DNA from 2 places in the Nocardioides eburneiflavus genome. Region 1 is predicted to be linked to the other one. Evidence: riboswitches for the same ligand, from Rfam matches in the RefSeq annotation. Region 1 holds a riboswitch; the other holds the start of a gene.
What was found. Region 1 has a riboswitch for S-adenosylmethionine ahead of EXE59_RS24305 (hypothetical protein). Riboswitches for the same ligand answer to the same signal wherever they lie in the genome.
Positions count from the first base shown of each region.

Region 2: it holds a riboswitch for S-adenosylmethionine, as region 1 does, so the genes downstream of both, thrC (threonine synthase) here and EXE59_RS24305 (hypothetical protein) in region 1, are expected to answer to the same signal.

Region 1 is NZ_SRRO01000001.1:15,534-22,868, forward strand. It holds gene EXE59_RS00095 (cobalamin-binding protein) at 1-870, shown strand, start outside; gene EXE59_RS00100 (GNAT family N-acetyltransferase) at 880-1,371, opposite strand; gene EXE59_RS00105 (class I SAM-dependent methyltransferase) at 1,385-2,008, opposite strand; gene EXE59_RS00110 (GNAT family N-acetyltransferase) at 2,005-2,589, opposite strand; RNA gene ssrA (transfer-messenger RNA) at 2,686-3,056, opposite strand; gene EXE59_RS24300 (HlyC/CorC family transporter associated domain-containing protein) at 3,136-3,888, opposite strand; gene EXE59_RS24305 (hypothetical protein) at 3,885-4,190, opposite strand; SAM riboswitch class I at 4,201-4,339, opposite strand; gene otsB (trehalose-phosphatase) at 4,428-5,258, opposite strand; gene EXE59_RS00130 (LytR C-terminal domain-containing protein) at 5,332-5,877, opposite strand; gene napA (nucleoid-associated protein NapA) at 5,931-6,224, opposite strand; gene EXE59_RS00140 (alpha,alpha-trehalose-phosphate synthase (UDP-forming)) at 6,414-7,335, shown strand, end outside.
Region 2 is NZ_SRRO01000002.1:7,875-15,209, reverse strand. It holds gene napA (nucleoid-associated protein NapA) at 122-415, shown strand; gene EXE59_RS23490 (LytR C-terminal domain-containing protein) at 469-1,014, shown strand; gene otsB (trehalose-phosphatase) at 1,088-1,918, shown strand; SAM riboswitch class I at 2,007-2,146, shown strand; gene thrC (threonine synthase) at 2,157-3,443, shown strand; gene EXE59_RS23475 (MoaD/ThiS family protein) at 3,460-3,735, shown strand; gene EXE59_RS23470 (GDYXXLXY domain-containing protein) at 3,740-4,237, opposite strand; gene EXE59_RS23465 (DUF2157 domain-containing protein) at 4,234-5,484, opposite strand; gene EXE59_RS23460 (SGNH/GDSL hydrolase family protein) at 5,674-6,669, shown strand; gene EXE59_RS24020 (hypothetical protein) at 6,582-7,160, shown strand; gene EXE59_RS23455 (hypothetical protein) at 7,148-7,335, shown strand, end outside.

The sequences.
Region 1 (7,335 bases):
CGCATCGTCTCGCTGATCCCCTCCGCAACCGAGATCCTGTTCGCCGTCGGTGCGGGCGACGACGTCGTGGGCGTGACGTTCGAGTGCGACCACCCCGCTGAGGCCCGGGAGCGGCGCGTCGTCTCGACGTCCGCGATGTCGGAGGGACTGACGCCGAAGGAGATCGACGACTTCGTCGCGGCAGCCATGTCGGCTGGTGAGGACCTCTACCGCCTCGACGCCGGAGCCCTCGCCGACCTCGACACGGACCTCGTCGTCACCCAGGACCTCTGCGCCGTCTGCGCGATCGACGTGACCACGGTCGACGAGGCGCTGCGCCACCTGGGCTGTCGGGCCGAGGTGGCGACGGTCGACCCGCACACCCTCGACGACGTGCTGGCGTCCGTGACCGAGATCGGCCGCTTGACCGGGCGGTCGGCCCGGGCGACGGCGCTCGTCGCCTCGCTCGAGGGACGGCTCGCGGCCGTGGCCGACCGGGTGGCGGGTCGCGTGCGGCCGCGCGTGCTGGTGCTCGAGTGGACCGACCCGCCGTTCGCGCCGGGCCACTGGATCCCGGAGATGGTGACCTCCGCCGGCGGTGAGCCGACTCTCGGCGTCGCGGGCACGAAGTCGACCCGCATCTCGTGGGACGAAGCCGTCGACTCGGCTCCGGACCTCGTCGTCTGCGCCCCGTGCGGCTACGACCTGGACGGCGCGGCCACGCTCGCGGAGGACGTACGCCACCGCTTCCCCGGCGTGCCCGTGTGGGCGGTGGACGCCGACGGACACTTCGCCCGACCGGGACCGCGGCTCGTGGACGGGGTCGAGGTGCTGGCCGGGATCCTTCACCCGGACGCCGCGGAGCCCTCGCCGTACGCCCGGCAGGTCTGACGACCGCCGTCAGCGCGTCTCGTCGCGGACGAGGACGTCGAACGGCCGCCCGTCCCGACGGGCTGCGAACGACCCGACCACCTCGAAGCCGAGGGACTCGACCGTACGACGTGCCCGCGCGTTGAACGACGCGACGGTCACGCGGAAGGCTGCCGGCGCGTAGCGGTCTCGGCCGTACGCCAGCCCGGCGGCGATCGCGGCCCGGCCCAGGCCCTGGCCGGTCAGCGACGGGCGCAGCCCTCCCCCGGTGTCGAGGGCGGTGTCGTCGTAGTCCCAGCCGGGCACGCGACCGTCGGGGCCGAAGGACCGGAAGCCGATCAGCCGCTCGCCCGCCAGCACCGCGTGGAAGCCCAGCGCGGGGTCGAGCAGGTCATCGGGCGCGGCGCCTGTCATGTCGTAGACGTCGTAGGGCGGGTCGTAGCGCCAGGTCACCATGTCCTCGGCGTGGGCCCGGGTCAGCGGGACGATGCGGAGGGCGCCGGAGTCGACGGGATCGGGCACGACCGGCACCCTCTCACGACGCCAGTGGGCGGAGGCGGAAGACGAGGATGCCGAAGTAGGTGTCCATCCACTCCTGCTTGTGAGGGTAGCGGCGGCGCGCGTCCTCCGACAGCTGCGGCTCGGCGGCCGCCTCGACCCACAGCCCGGCTGCGCTGAAGGTGTTGAGCAGGTCGGAGACGGTGTAGGTCCGCTTGGTGAGCGTGACGTCCTCGTGCCACCGCGTGCGGTAGGTGTGGGCGGAGGAGGAGAAGTACTCCTCGGCGAGCGACGTGCCGTTCTGCTCGGCGCGCTCGGTGGCGTAGCGCAGGGGCTGCGTCCTGGTCAGCACGATGAACCCGTCGTCGGCGAGCATCGATCGCGCCGACCGCAGGGTCGCCACTGGGTCCGTGGCGTAGCCGAAGGACTGCAGGAGGAGGATCCGGTCGAAGGTGCGCCCGGCGAGCCCGGGCAGGGCGCCGAGGTCGTTGAGGTCGCCCTGCCCGAGCTCCAGCCCGCGTGGCCTCGCGTCGACGAATGCGCCGCTGCCGTCGACCCCGACAGAGCCGGCCGCTCCGTCCTCGACCAACTCGGCGAGCTTGGCGCCGTCCGCGAGCTCCGCCCACGCCCGGCCCGGATCCTCAGACTCCGGGCCGCTCACGCCGGGCTCCGGCGCACCACGCGCCGCCGCAGGGTGGGCGAGGCCACCACCTCGTAGCCCGCCTCGAGGAAGACCTGCAGCAACCCGACCGACGCCTCGTCCCAGATCACGGTCTTGCCCGGCGGCGGCTCGATGGGGTAGCCCTCGAGAACCCGGGCGCCGACCTGTCCCCCGTACGCGACGGTGGCCTGGGCGAGCTCGTAGGTCAGCCCGGCCTTGCGCCAGCCCGTCCGGACGACGAAGCACGTGACCGACCAGACGCCTTCGAGCTCGGGGTCCATCCGCATCCACGGCTGCTTGCGGCTCCAGATGCGGGGGTAGTTCTCCCGGGGCTCGACCGCGACCCAGCCGGCCGGCTCGCCGTCGACGTACCCGATGAGTCCCGAGGTCGGCCCCGCGGTGCCGCACGCCGTCTGCTCGAGCAACGCGGCGTCCCGCTGCTCCTGCGTGGTGTCGCGCCAGATCCAGCCGGGCACCTTCAACCCCTGGCAGCGGCACTTGTGCGCGCCGCTCGTGGCGAAGACGGCGTCGACGTCCTCGACCGTCGCCTGGTTGGCCGGGAGCCAGGTGAAGTCGGGCATGTCGCGACCCTAGTGGTGAGCGCCGACACCGCCGGGACAGAGCACGAGAGCCGCCCCGACCGGTGTCGGAGCGGCTCTCGCCAAGAGGGCTGTGCGCAGTGGAGCTGCGGGGAATCGAACCCCGGTCCTCGAGCGTCGATCCAGGTCTTCTCCGGGTGCAGTTCGTGCTGTCGCTTTTCTCGGCCTCGGTGCTCCCACGAACAGGTCACCGACAGGCCCAGTCAGGAAAGAGTCCCGGTCACTCCTCCTGACAGGAAGTGACCAGCAAGTCTCCTAGATGAGGCCTGGGTCCGGGACGGAGACGGGTGCCCGGTCAGACCCTTCGATCACTGCTCAGGCAGCGAGAGCGAAGTCGTTGCGATTGGTGTTGGCAACTATGGATTTCCAGCGGTCGTTTACGAGATGACGCTGGCTTCTCGACCCGCTTCCCCTGGAACTAACGTCCCAAGTCGAAACCGATCAGCCCCTCTTGTGTTGTCAAGCGAGCCCGTGATCCAGCAGGACTCGCGGCTCCAGCCTACTGGTCCCAACCGACGCCGGCGAACGCTATTCCTCGTCCGGGGTCGAGCCGGGCTCCGAGCTCGGGGCGCGACGCAGCGGCTCGGCGTGCCACTCGCCGTCGTCGAGTCGCCAGACCTGGCTGTCCGCGCCGGGCTCGAGGCCGCGCGGCAGCGGCGTGCGGTCGTAGTCGAGGCCGGCCGCGGACACCGCCTTGGAGTAGCGCGTCCACGCCGAGCGGTACGCGTGCTCGATCTCGGCCTTCTGCTCGGGCGTCGCGTCGCTCGGGGTGGCCATCAGCTCGGAGGGCGGCTCCGGCTCGGCCGGCCGGACCTCGCCGTCCGGCGTGATGGCGAACACCCGCTCGTTGGTCATCCGATGACCGGCCCGGACGAGCAGGGTCCCGTCGTCGCGCCAGCGGAACCGCACCGACCACCCGTGCCCCATCAGGTGGCCGTCGCGGTGGCCGGCGACCGCGGCGTCGGGGAGGAACAGGCCCCAGGTGGCGAAGTAGTCGGCGAACGCGGCCTGCTGGGCGGTCGGGCCGGACTCGTCGGCCACCTCGTCGGCGGCACTGTCGGCCGCCGCGTCCCCGGCCGGCACGGTCGACTCGTGCAGGCGTACGCGCGTGATGCGGTGGCCGTCGAGACCGACCACCTCGAGGGGGCGGTCCTCGACCATCACCCGGTCACCGAGCTCGGCCATCCGGGCGAGACGGTGCAGGACGTAGCCGGCGACCGTCTCGTAGGGCCCGTCGTCGAGCTCGACACCGGTCCGCTCGCCGAACTCCTCGATCGTCACGCCGGCGTCGACGGTCGTCGGGTCCGCGGAGGCGGCGACCGCGGCGTCGGTGTCGTACTCGTCGTGGATCTCGCCGACCAGCTGTTGCGGGGACCGGCGGCGATCTCCGCGGCCGTCACCGTCGGGAAGTCGTAGGCCACCTCCAGTGGCCCGAAACACTCCGGACAGGCGTACGACGGGCCGAGCTCGACCTCGTGGCCGCACTCGCGGCAGGCCAGGGCGCGGGCGTTGCCGAAGGCGCCCTCCCGCAGGCCCTTGCGCGGGGTCGTCGTGCTCGCGGTCTCGTCCAGCAGGGTGCTCATGAAGTCCTCCTTCTCATCTGTCCCCGCGGATCTCGCGTGGGCCGGATTTGGCACCTGCTCCCGTGACTGCCGGACGATTCCGGACAGGAGGCTCACGGGTGGTTGCCGGGACTTCTACGGGCCGTTCCCTCAGTCCCTCGTGATGAGCACGCCCAGCCTAGGCGCGGCGTCTCACGATGCGCACATCGAGTCCACGATGTGGTCGCACCGGGCGGGGGTACGCGCGGGCGGGTGCGGTCAGCGGCGGCGCGCGAGCGTGCCGAGCAGGTCGACAACCCCGGCGGGACCGTCGACGACAACGTCGGCCAGGCCGACGAGGTCGGGCTGCTCGTGCGACGCCGAGCAGACGACGAGCCCGGGCAGCCCTCCGGCGCGCAGGGAGCGGACGGCCTCGAAGGCCTCCACGTCGCCGAGGTCGTCACCGCCGAAGACGACGGCCGTGGCCTCCTGCTCGGCCACGAACGTGCGCACCGCCTGCCCCTTGTGCATGTCTCCCGAGCGGATCTCGATGACGTTGCGCCCGGGCTCGATCGTGAGGTGGTGGCGCTCCGCCAGGGCGGCGACGGGCTTGACGAGCCGGTCGAAGGCACCGGCCGGGTCCTCCATCCGGCGGGTGTGGACCGCGACGGCCAGCCCCTTCTCCTCGATGTAGGCGTCGGCCGCACCCGCGCCGCGCAGCACCCTGGGCAGCTCGCGCTCGAAGGTCGCGAGGCCGGCCGGTGGGCGCGGCGACCGGATCCGCTGCTCCGTGGCCGACCAGCGCTCGTTGCCGTACTGGCCGAAGACGAACAGCTCTGCCCCACGGTCGAGCATGGCGTTGCCGAGCGCGTCGAGGTCGCCCATCGCAATGGCCTGGCGCGCCGGCCGTCCGGTGATCACCGCGACCGCGCGGACCGCCTCGGCGAGCTCGAGCAACGCGCCCGGCGCACCGGGGTGCAGGCGGGCGGCCTCCGGGTCGTCGACCACCGGCGAGAGCGTGCCGTCGAAGTCGAGCCCGACGACCGCGCCGTGGAGGACGTCGCGTACGGCGTCGTAGTGGGCACGCGCGTCGTCGGAGGTGAACTCCATGGACTCCACCCAACCATGCGACGCGCGCGGGCGTCGCACCGTCCCGCCATCCGAGGTGGAACAGCTCGGCGGGTCAGCGCGGGGCGTCGGCCGTGAGGATGACGGTGAGACGATCGCGCTTCATCACGCCCACGGCGGGCGCCGTGCGCTTGATGCCGAGGTCGAGGGCGAGCTGCTTGCCGGCAGCCTTGAGCCGCGGCGGGAAGTAGACGGTGCTGGTCGGGATCAGGCCCTGCCAGTTGTCCTCGCCCACGACCGACCAGCCGACGCCGGTGGCGCGGGCGGCCGTGGCGGCCGCGAGGCCCTTGATCCCGGAGTTGTTGTAGACCTCGACGTAGACCTCACCGCGCTTGACCCGGGGCTCGGGCTTGGCGGTCTCGGTCGGCGTCGGCTCCGGCTCGACGGACGGCGACTTCTCGGCGCTGGCGATCGTCGCGGTGTCGACCCGCCGCTCGGTCGGCGCCTGGTCGCGGGTGGCGATGAAGGTGATCGAGGCCATCGCGACCGCGAGGACCGACAGCATCACGAGCGGGGACGGGAACGCCACGCCCCGCTCGTCGCGAGGTCGGCGGCGCGGCGAGCAGCCGGGACTGGGGAAGAGGTCCAAGAGGAAGGCCATGGGGAAGGTGACCAATCGTGAGTGGGCGGGTCGCGCTGGATCGGGTCCGGCTGTCAGATCTCGAAGCCGAGGCGGCGGGCGGAGCGCTGCCGCTGGCGGGACGCGCGGAGCCGCCGGAGGCGACGGACGAGGAGCGGGTCGGCCTCGAGGGCCTCCGGGCGGTCGATGAGGGCGTTGAGGACCTGGTAGTAGCGGGTCGAGGACATGTCGAACTTCTCGCGGACGGCCTGCTCCTTGGCGCCCGCGTACTTCCACCAGTGACGCTCGAACTCGAGGATGTCGCGGTCGCGCTGGCTCAGCCCGGCAGCAGTCTCCTGCTCGGTCGGAATGTGCTTCGCTGCGTCCATGCGTGTTGTTCCTCCTCGACCCCACGACCACCCGTGGCCGGGTGGACTGCGCTCAGTCTAGGTGACGAACCACAACGATGTCATTCGCCTCCGGCGAGTCGTCTGGACAAACCCGCGGCGCTCCTGCGAGCAGCGCGGGGGACACTCCGGGGTGATATGTGCGTCCTCCGCCGTCGATAGGGTGGCGACGTGAGCCCCACCCCGCAGGCAGACCTCGTCATCGTGGCCAACCGACTGCCCGTGGACCGCGTGATCGGGCCCGACGGCTCCGCGTCGTGGCGCACCTCCCCCGGCGGGCTGGTGACCGCCCTCGAGCCGGTGCTGCGCGCCAATGACGGGGCGTGGATCGGCTGGCCGGGATCGGCGGACGACGAGGCCTTCGAGCCGTTCGTGGAGGACGGGCTCTCGCTGGTCCCGGTGGCGCTGAGCGCGCAGGAGGTGGAGGAGTTCTACGAGGGCTTCTCCAACGGCACGCTCTGGCCGCTCTATCACGACGTGATCGCCAAGCCGGAGTTCCACCGGGAGTGGTGGGACTCCTACGTCGCGGTCAACCAGCGCTTCGCGGACCGGGCCGCGGAGGTCGCCGCCGAGGGCGCGACGGTCTGGGTCCAGGACTACCAGCTCCAGCTCGTGCCCCAGATGCTGCGCACCCAGCGCCCCGACCTGCGCATCGGCTTCTACCTCCACATCCCGTTCCCGCCGGCCGAGCTGTTCTCCCAGCTGCCGTGGCGCCGGCAGATCCTCGAGGGCCTGCTGGGCGCGGACCTGATCGGCTTCCAGCTGCCCGGCGCGGCCGCCAACTTCGTACGCCTCGTGCGCAGCCGGGTGGGCCACAAGACCCACCGCGACACCATCTACCTCCCCGACGGCCGCCCGGTGAAGGCGACCGCGTTCCCGATCTCGATCGACACCGCGGGGTTCGAGGAGCTCGCCCGGTCCGAGGGCGTGGAGAAGCGCGCCGCCGAGATCCGCGACGCGCTGGGCAACCCGCGACGGATCTTCCTCGGCGTCGACCGCCTCGACTACACCAAGGGCATCCACTCGCGCCTGCGCGCCTTCGGCGAGCTGGTCCGCGACGGAGAGCTCGACGTCGAGGACGCAGTGTTCGTCC
Region 2 (7,335 bases), on a different contig from region 1:
GCGCCGCGGGTTTGTCCAGACGACTCGCCGGAGGCGAATGACATCGTTGTGGTTCGTCACCTAGACTGAGCGCAGTCCACCCGGCCACGGGTGGTCGTGGGGTCGAGGAGGAACAACACGCATGGACGCAGCGAAGCACATTCCGACCGAGCAGGAGACTGCTGCCGGGCTGAGCCAGCGCGACCGCGACATCCTCGAGTTCGAGCGTCACTGGTGGAAGTACGCGGGCGCCAAGGAGCAGGCCGTCCGCGAGAAGTTCGACATGTCCTCGACCCGCTACTACCAGGTCCTCAACGCCCTCATCGACCGCCCGGAGGCCCTCGAGGCCGACCCGCTCCTCGTCCGTCGCCTCCGGCGGCTCCGCGCGTCCCGCCAGCGGCAGCGCTCCGCCCGCCGCCTCGGCTTCGAGATCTGACAGCCGGACCCGATCCAGCGCGACCCGCCCACTCACGATTGGTCACCTTCCCCATGGCCTTCCTCTTGGACCTCTTCCCCAGTCCCGGCTGCTCGCCGCGCCGCCGACCTCGCGACGAGCGGGGCGTGGCGTTCCCGTCCCCGCTCGTGATGCTGTCGGTCCTCGCGGTCGCGATGGCCTCGATCACCTTCATCGCCACCCGCGACCAGGCGCCGACCGAGCGGCGGGTCGACACCGCGACGATCGCCAGCGCCGAGAAGTCGCCGTCCGTCGAGCCGGAGCCGACGCCGACCGAGACCGCCAAGCCCGAGCCCCGGGTCAAGCGCGGTGAGGTCTACGTCGAGGTCTACAACAACTCCGGGATCAAGGGCCTCGCGGCCGCCACGGCCGCCCGCGCCACCGGCGTCGGCTGGTCGGTCGTGGGCGAGGACAACTGGCAGGGCCTGATCCCGACCAGCACCGTCTACTTCCCGCCGCGGCTCAAGGCTGCCGGCAAGCAGCTCGCCCTCGACCTCGGCATCAAGCGCACGGCGCCCGCCGTGGGCGTGATGAAGCGCGATCGTCTCACCGTCATCCTCACGGCCGACGCCCCGCGCTGACCCGCCGAGCTGTTCCACCTCGGATGGCGGGACGGTGCGACGCCCGCGCGCGTCGCATGGTTGGGTGGAGTCCATGGAGTTCACCTCCGACGACGCGCGTGCCCACTACGACGCCGTACGCGACGTCCTCCACGGCGCGGTCGTCGGGCTCGACTTCGACGGCACGCTCTCGCCGGTGGTCGACGACCCGGAGGCCGCCCGCCTGCACCCCGGTGCGCCGGGCGCGTTGCTCGAGCTCGCCGAGGCGGTCCGCGCGGTCGCGGTGATCACCGGACGGCCGGCGCGCCAGGCCATTGCGATGGGCGACCTCGACGCGCTCGGCAACGCCATGCTCGACCGTGGGGCAGAGCTGTTCGTCTTCGGCCAGTACGGCAACGAGCGCTGGTCGGCCACGGAGCAGCGGATCCGGTCGCCGCGCCCACCGGCCGGCCTCGCGACCTTCGAGCGCGAGCTGCCCAGGGTGCTGCGCGGCGCGGGTGCGGCCGACGCCTACATCGAGGAGAAGGGGCTGGCCGTCGCGGTCCACACCCGCCGGATGGAGGACCCGGCCGGTGCCTTCGACCGGCTCGTCAAGCCCGTCGCCGCCCTGGCGGAGCGCCACCACCTCACGATCGAGCCCGGGCGCAACGTCATCGAGATCCGCTCGGGAGACATGCACAAGGGGCAGGCGGTGCGCACGTTCGTGGCCGAGCAGGAGGCCACGGCCGTCGTCTTCGGCGGTGACGACCTCGGCGACGTGGAGGCCTTCGAGGCCGTCCGCTCCCTGCGCGCCGGAGGGCTGCCCGGGCTCGTCGTCTGCTCGGCGTCGCACGAGCAGCCCGACCTCGTCGGCCTGGCCGACGTTGTCGTCGACGGTCCCGCCGGGGTTGTCGACCTGCTCGGCACGCTCGCGCGCCGCCGCTGACCGCACCCGCCCGCGCGTACCCCCGCCCGGTGCGACCACATCGTGGACTCGATGTGCGCATCGTGAGACGCCGCGCCTAGGCTGGGCGTGCTCATCACGAGGGACTGAGGGAACGGCCCGTAGAAGTCCCGGCAACCACCCGTGAGCCTCCTGTCCGGAATCGTCCGGCAGTCACGGGAGCAGGTGCCAAATCCGGCCCACGCGAGATCCGCGGGGGACAGATGAGAAGGAGGACTTCATGAGCACCCTGCTGGACGAGACCGCGAGCACGACGACCCCGCGCAAGGGCCTGCGGGAGGGCGCCTTCGGCAACGCCCGCGCCCTGGCCTGCCGCGAGTGCGGCCACGAGGTCGAGCTCGGCCCGTCGTACGCCTGTCCGGAGTGTTTCGGGCCACTGGAGGTGGCCTACGACTTCCCGACGGTGACGGCCGCGGAGATCGCCGCCGGTCCCCGCAACATCTGGCGCTACAAGGCGTTGCTGCCGGTGCCGACCGACATCGAGCAGAGCCCGAACACCGAGCCCGGCTTCACCCGGCTGCTCGAGGCGAAGAACCTCGCCCGTGAGCTGGGCATCGACAAGCTCTGGGTCAAGGACGACTCGACCAACCCCACCAACTCCTTCAAGGACCGCGTGGTCGCCTGCGCCCTGAGCGCCGCCCGCGAGCTCGACGCGAAGGTCTTCGCCTGCCCCTCCACCGGCAACCTGGCCAACGCCGTCGCCGCGGCCGGGGCCCGCGCCGGGATCCCCACGGTGGTGTTCATCCCGAGCAACCTGGAGACGCCGAAGAAGGTCAACTCGGCGGTGTTCACCGAGAAGCTCGTCGCGGTCGACGGCAACTACGACGACGTCAACAAGCTCGCCTCGGAGATCGCCGGCGAGGAGGAGGGCTGGGCGTTCGTCAACGTCAACGTGCGTCCCTTCTACGCCGAGGGCTCCAAGACCCTGGGCTACGAGATCGCCGAGCAGCTCGGCTGGCGCCTGCCCGACCAGATCGTCATCCCCGTCGCCTCGGGCTCCCAGCTGACCAAGGTCGACAAGGCGTTCCAGGAGCTCATCACGCTCGGCCTCGTCGAGGACAAGCCCTACCGGGTCTTCGGTGCCCAGGCGACCGGCTGCTCGCCGGTCTCGGTGGCCTACAAGGCAGAGACCGACGCGATCCGGCCGGTCAAGCCGGACACCATCGCCAAGAGCCTCGCGATCGGCAACCCCGCGGACGGCATCTACGTCCTCGACATCTGCCGCCGCACCGGAGGGGCGGTCGAGGACATCTCCGACGACGAGGTCCGCGACGCCATCGTGCTGCTGGCGCGCACCGAGGGCATCTTCACCGAGACCGCCGGTGGCACCACAGTCGGTGTGCTCAAGAAGCTCGTCGAGACCGGCCAGCTCGACACCTCCCTCGAGACCGTGGTCATCAACACCGGCCACGGCCTCAAGACCCTCGACTCGGTGTCCGACCGCGTCGGTCCCGCCGCCACCATCGCCCCGTCCTATGACGCCTTCGTGGCGTCAGGCATCCTCTGAGAGGGAAGATCCACACATGAGCGTCTCGGTCCGGATCCCGACCATCCTGCGCACCTACACCGGCGGCGAGTCCGAGGTGAGCGCCGAGGGCGACACCCTCGCCGCCGTCCTCGACGACCTCGACGCCAGCTACGCCGGCATCAAGGGCCGGATCCTCGACGAGGCCGGCCAGCTGCGACGGTTCGTCAACGTCTACGTCGGCAACGACGACGTGCGCTTCCTCGACGACCTCGCGACCGCCACGCCCGACGGTGTGCAGATCTCGGTGATCCCGGCGGTCGCCGGGGGCTGATCCGTCAGGGCGCGCGTACGTCGACCACGGCTGCGTTGCCGCACCCGTCGATGCGCAGCTCGGCCACGGCGCCGTCGCGCAGCAGGTCCTCGGTCTCGCGTGCCTCCTCCTGCGGGAGGAACCAGCTCTCGATGCCGCATCGGATCTGCCACGAGCGGTCGTCGCAGGCGAGGTAGGGGCCGTCCACGGGGCGTTCGCGCGACCACTCGGACGCCGTCCACACGCCGTCCGCCTCGACCAGGGTGACGTAGACGTCGCCGGACTCGCCGTCGTCCAGGGCGCCAAGCCCCGGCTCGACGAAGGACTGCGAGTCGTCGTGGCGCAGGCCGGGGTAGTCCAGGGCTACGTACGCCCCCCGGAACGGGTCGATCGGGTCGACGGGCGCGACCCGCACGAGGTAGGTGTCGCCCGCGAGCCGGGCGGAGAGCTGCGGGGCGACGCCCAGCCCGACGAGGACGAGCTGGCTCACGGCGATGACGCCGGTGGTCACGGTGCGGTTCATCGGTCGGTTCCCTTCGGGGATGCGGAGCCAGTGGCAGGGTCGGAGTCGAGCGCCGAGGCGAGCTCGCGGCGCGCGCGGTCGAACAGGAAGCCGGTGCCGAGGAACACGGTGCCGAGCACCACGAACAGCCAGGCGCCGGTGACGATCGGCGCGAAGACCGCGAAGCTCTGGAAGGTCGTGAAGACCACGAGCCCGACCATCGCCATCCAGGTGAGGGGCGGGTGGTCACGCACGGTGCCCAGGGCGACCAGCGCGACGGCGAGGACGACGTAGGCGAGGACCGAGACCGCCGCGTGGGCCCAGTCGCCGGCATCGATGTCGGAGGTGTCGGTCCCGGTCGTCCAGAGGCCGAGGAGGGTGGCGGCGACCAGCACGACGGCCGCGCCCAGCGGCTCGAGGATGCGCGTGCCGGGCCTGGTGAGGGCCGCGGCGACGGCGGCGGCAGCGGCGACGCCCAGCGCGCCGAGCAGCCAGCCCGACCAGGTGATCCCGTCGCCGCCGATGTCCGGCACGGCCGCGACGAACATCGCGAGGAGCGCCATGCCGCCGGCGACGGTGCGCCAGGTCCAGGCGAAGGCGTCGATCCACCGGTCGTGGAGCACGGCGAGCGCAGCGGCCAGGACCGACGCCGCGCCCATCAGCACCACCACGCTGAGTCCGTCCTGCGAGTCCCACATGGGCTGCATGAACCACCAGGCGACACCCGTGACGACGCCCACGGCGAACGGCATGTACGCCCGGGTCAGGTAGGCGTGCACGAGGGCGCCGGCGGCCCAGAGGCCGACCAGGCGGGGCTCGTACGCCGGCACCTGCAGCGACTGGGCGGCCTGGAACACGACGGCGCCGGCACCGAGGGCGGCGAGGAGGCGTACGGCTCCGACGAGCGGGGCGGACGCGCGGCGCGCGGCGAGCACCTCGCCGCCGACGAGGAACGCGAGCCACAGGGCCGCGATCGCGGCGAAGCGGGTGACGGGCGACAGCTGGTCGAGGTTGGCGGCGACGAGCCAGATGAGGCCGACGCCGACGAACCCGGCGCCGAGGTAGAGGAAGACGCGGCCGATGCTGGTGCGGGTGTGCTGCTCGGCGGGGTAGCGGGACGAGACGCGCGTCGAGATGCGGGTCGCCTGCTCGTCGCTGATGATGCCCTGCGAGGTCCAGTCGGCGAGCTCGGCACGCAACCAGTCGAGCTGGCGCGGGGTGACGGGGCGGGTGGCGAGGGACGTGCCCCGGGCAGAGGTGTCGGTCATCGCGGGGTCCCCTCGAGGTTGTCGGGGGAGCGCAGCGGAGGAGAACAACGTCGTGGGGTGCTCATGCTTCTAGCGTTCTCCTGCCGGGCCGGCTTGTCCTGAGTACATCGACCCATCTGTGCCGTGCCGTTGGGCCACGCGTCGCGCCCGGTTGCGCAGGCGTTCAGGTCGCTGTGGTCTACAGGTGGGGTGGCGAGCAAGCACCTGACCCGGGCCGGCGTCGCGCTGGCCGTCCTCGGCATCGTCGCGGGAGGCACGGCGTACGGCGCACACGAGCTGCTGCACCGCCAGGCCGCACAGGCGCGGCGCCGGATCGGCAAGCCGCTCGGCGAGGACCCCCCGCCAGCTGACCGGCACTGGAAGAAGAAGTACGGCGCGCCGGTCGACCTGCTCCTCCTCGGCGACTCCGTCGCGGCCGGGCTCGGGGCGGAGAAGCCGAAGCACACGCTGGGCGGGCGGCTCGCCCGCGGGATCGCCGTCGGCGCCGAGCGCTCGGTGCGGCTGCGGACGGCGGCGGTCGTCGGCTCCGAGAGCAGCGTGCTCGCCGCGCAGCTGGCCTCCCTGCCCCCGGCGTACCGCCCGGACGTGGCGGTGATCGTCGTCGGTGGCAACGACGTGACCCACCGGGTGCCCGTCGCGGAGTCCGTACGCCACCTCGCCGAGGCGATCGACCACCTGCGCGCGCGAGGGCGGAGGTGGTGGTCGGCACGTGCCCCGACCTCGGTGCGCTGCGCCCGGTGCCGCAGCCCCTGCGTGCCCTGGGGTCGCGGGCGTCCCGCCAGCTCGCGGACGCCCAGCGTGCGGTCGCGCTGGAGCGCGGGGCGCGCGTGGTCTCGCTCGGGACGTGGTCGGGCCGTTCTTCATCACCAACCCGACGAGATGTTCAGCCTGGACCGGTTCCATCCGAGCGCCCACGGCTACAAGCGCACCGCCAAGGCCATGCTGCCCTCGGTCCTCGCCGCCCTCGGCGTGGTGGAGGAGGTGCCGTTCGGGCACCACGCGCCGGGGTCCGCGGGTCAGGCTAGGGTTCCCGGGTGCGCACCACTGCTCGACGAGCCGGCCAGGCCGTCAAGAAGGCGGCCCGCAAGGCCGGCCGGATGCAGGCATCCTCGGGGGCCGAGGTCGTCGAGCCTCCCGCCGATCCCAGGGCCGAGCGTCGCCGGCGCCTGCTCGCGAGCAACCTGACCGAGCTCGCCATCGAGTTCCGCACCGACAAGTGGGGCGTCCACCGCTACACGCCCCACTACGAGCGCCACCTCGAGCACCTGCGCGGTGAGTCGTTCACCCTGCTCGAGCTCGGCATCGGCGGCTACAAGAAGCGCCGGAGGAGCGGTGCCTCGATGAAGATGTGGCGCTGGTTCTTCCCCAAGGCCCGCATCGTCGGCCTCGACATCGAGGACAAGACCTGGCTGACCCGGGGGCACATCCACGCCTACCACGGCGACCAGACCGACCCGGAGGTCCTCCGGCGGATCATCGACGAGCAGGGCGCGCCGCTGGTGGTCATCGACGACGGCAGCCACATCCCTGCCCATGTGCGCGAGTCGTTCAGGATCCTCTTCCCGCTGCTGCCCGACGGCGCGATCTACTGCATCGAGGACATCCAGACCTCCTACTGGCCGGCCTGGGCGGAGAGCTCGACCCGCGGGCACCGGGGACCTCGATGGACCTGGTGAAGGACCTCGTCGACGGCCTCAACCACGAGGAGTTCCTCCTCGAGGGCTACGAGCCGACCTACACCGACCAGTGGGTCCGTGCCGTCCACTGCTACCACAACCTCGTGATCATCGAGAAGGGCGACAACCGGGAGGGCAGCAACCGCGACGACGTCGCGCACGAGCTCTACGGCTC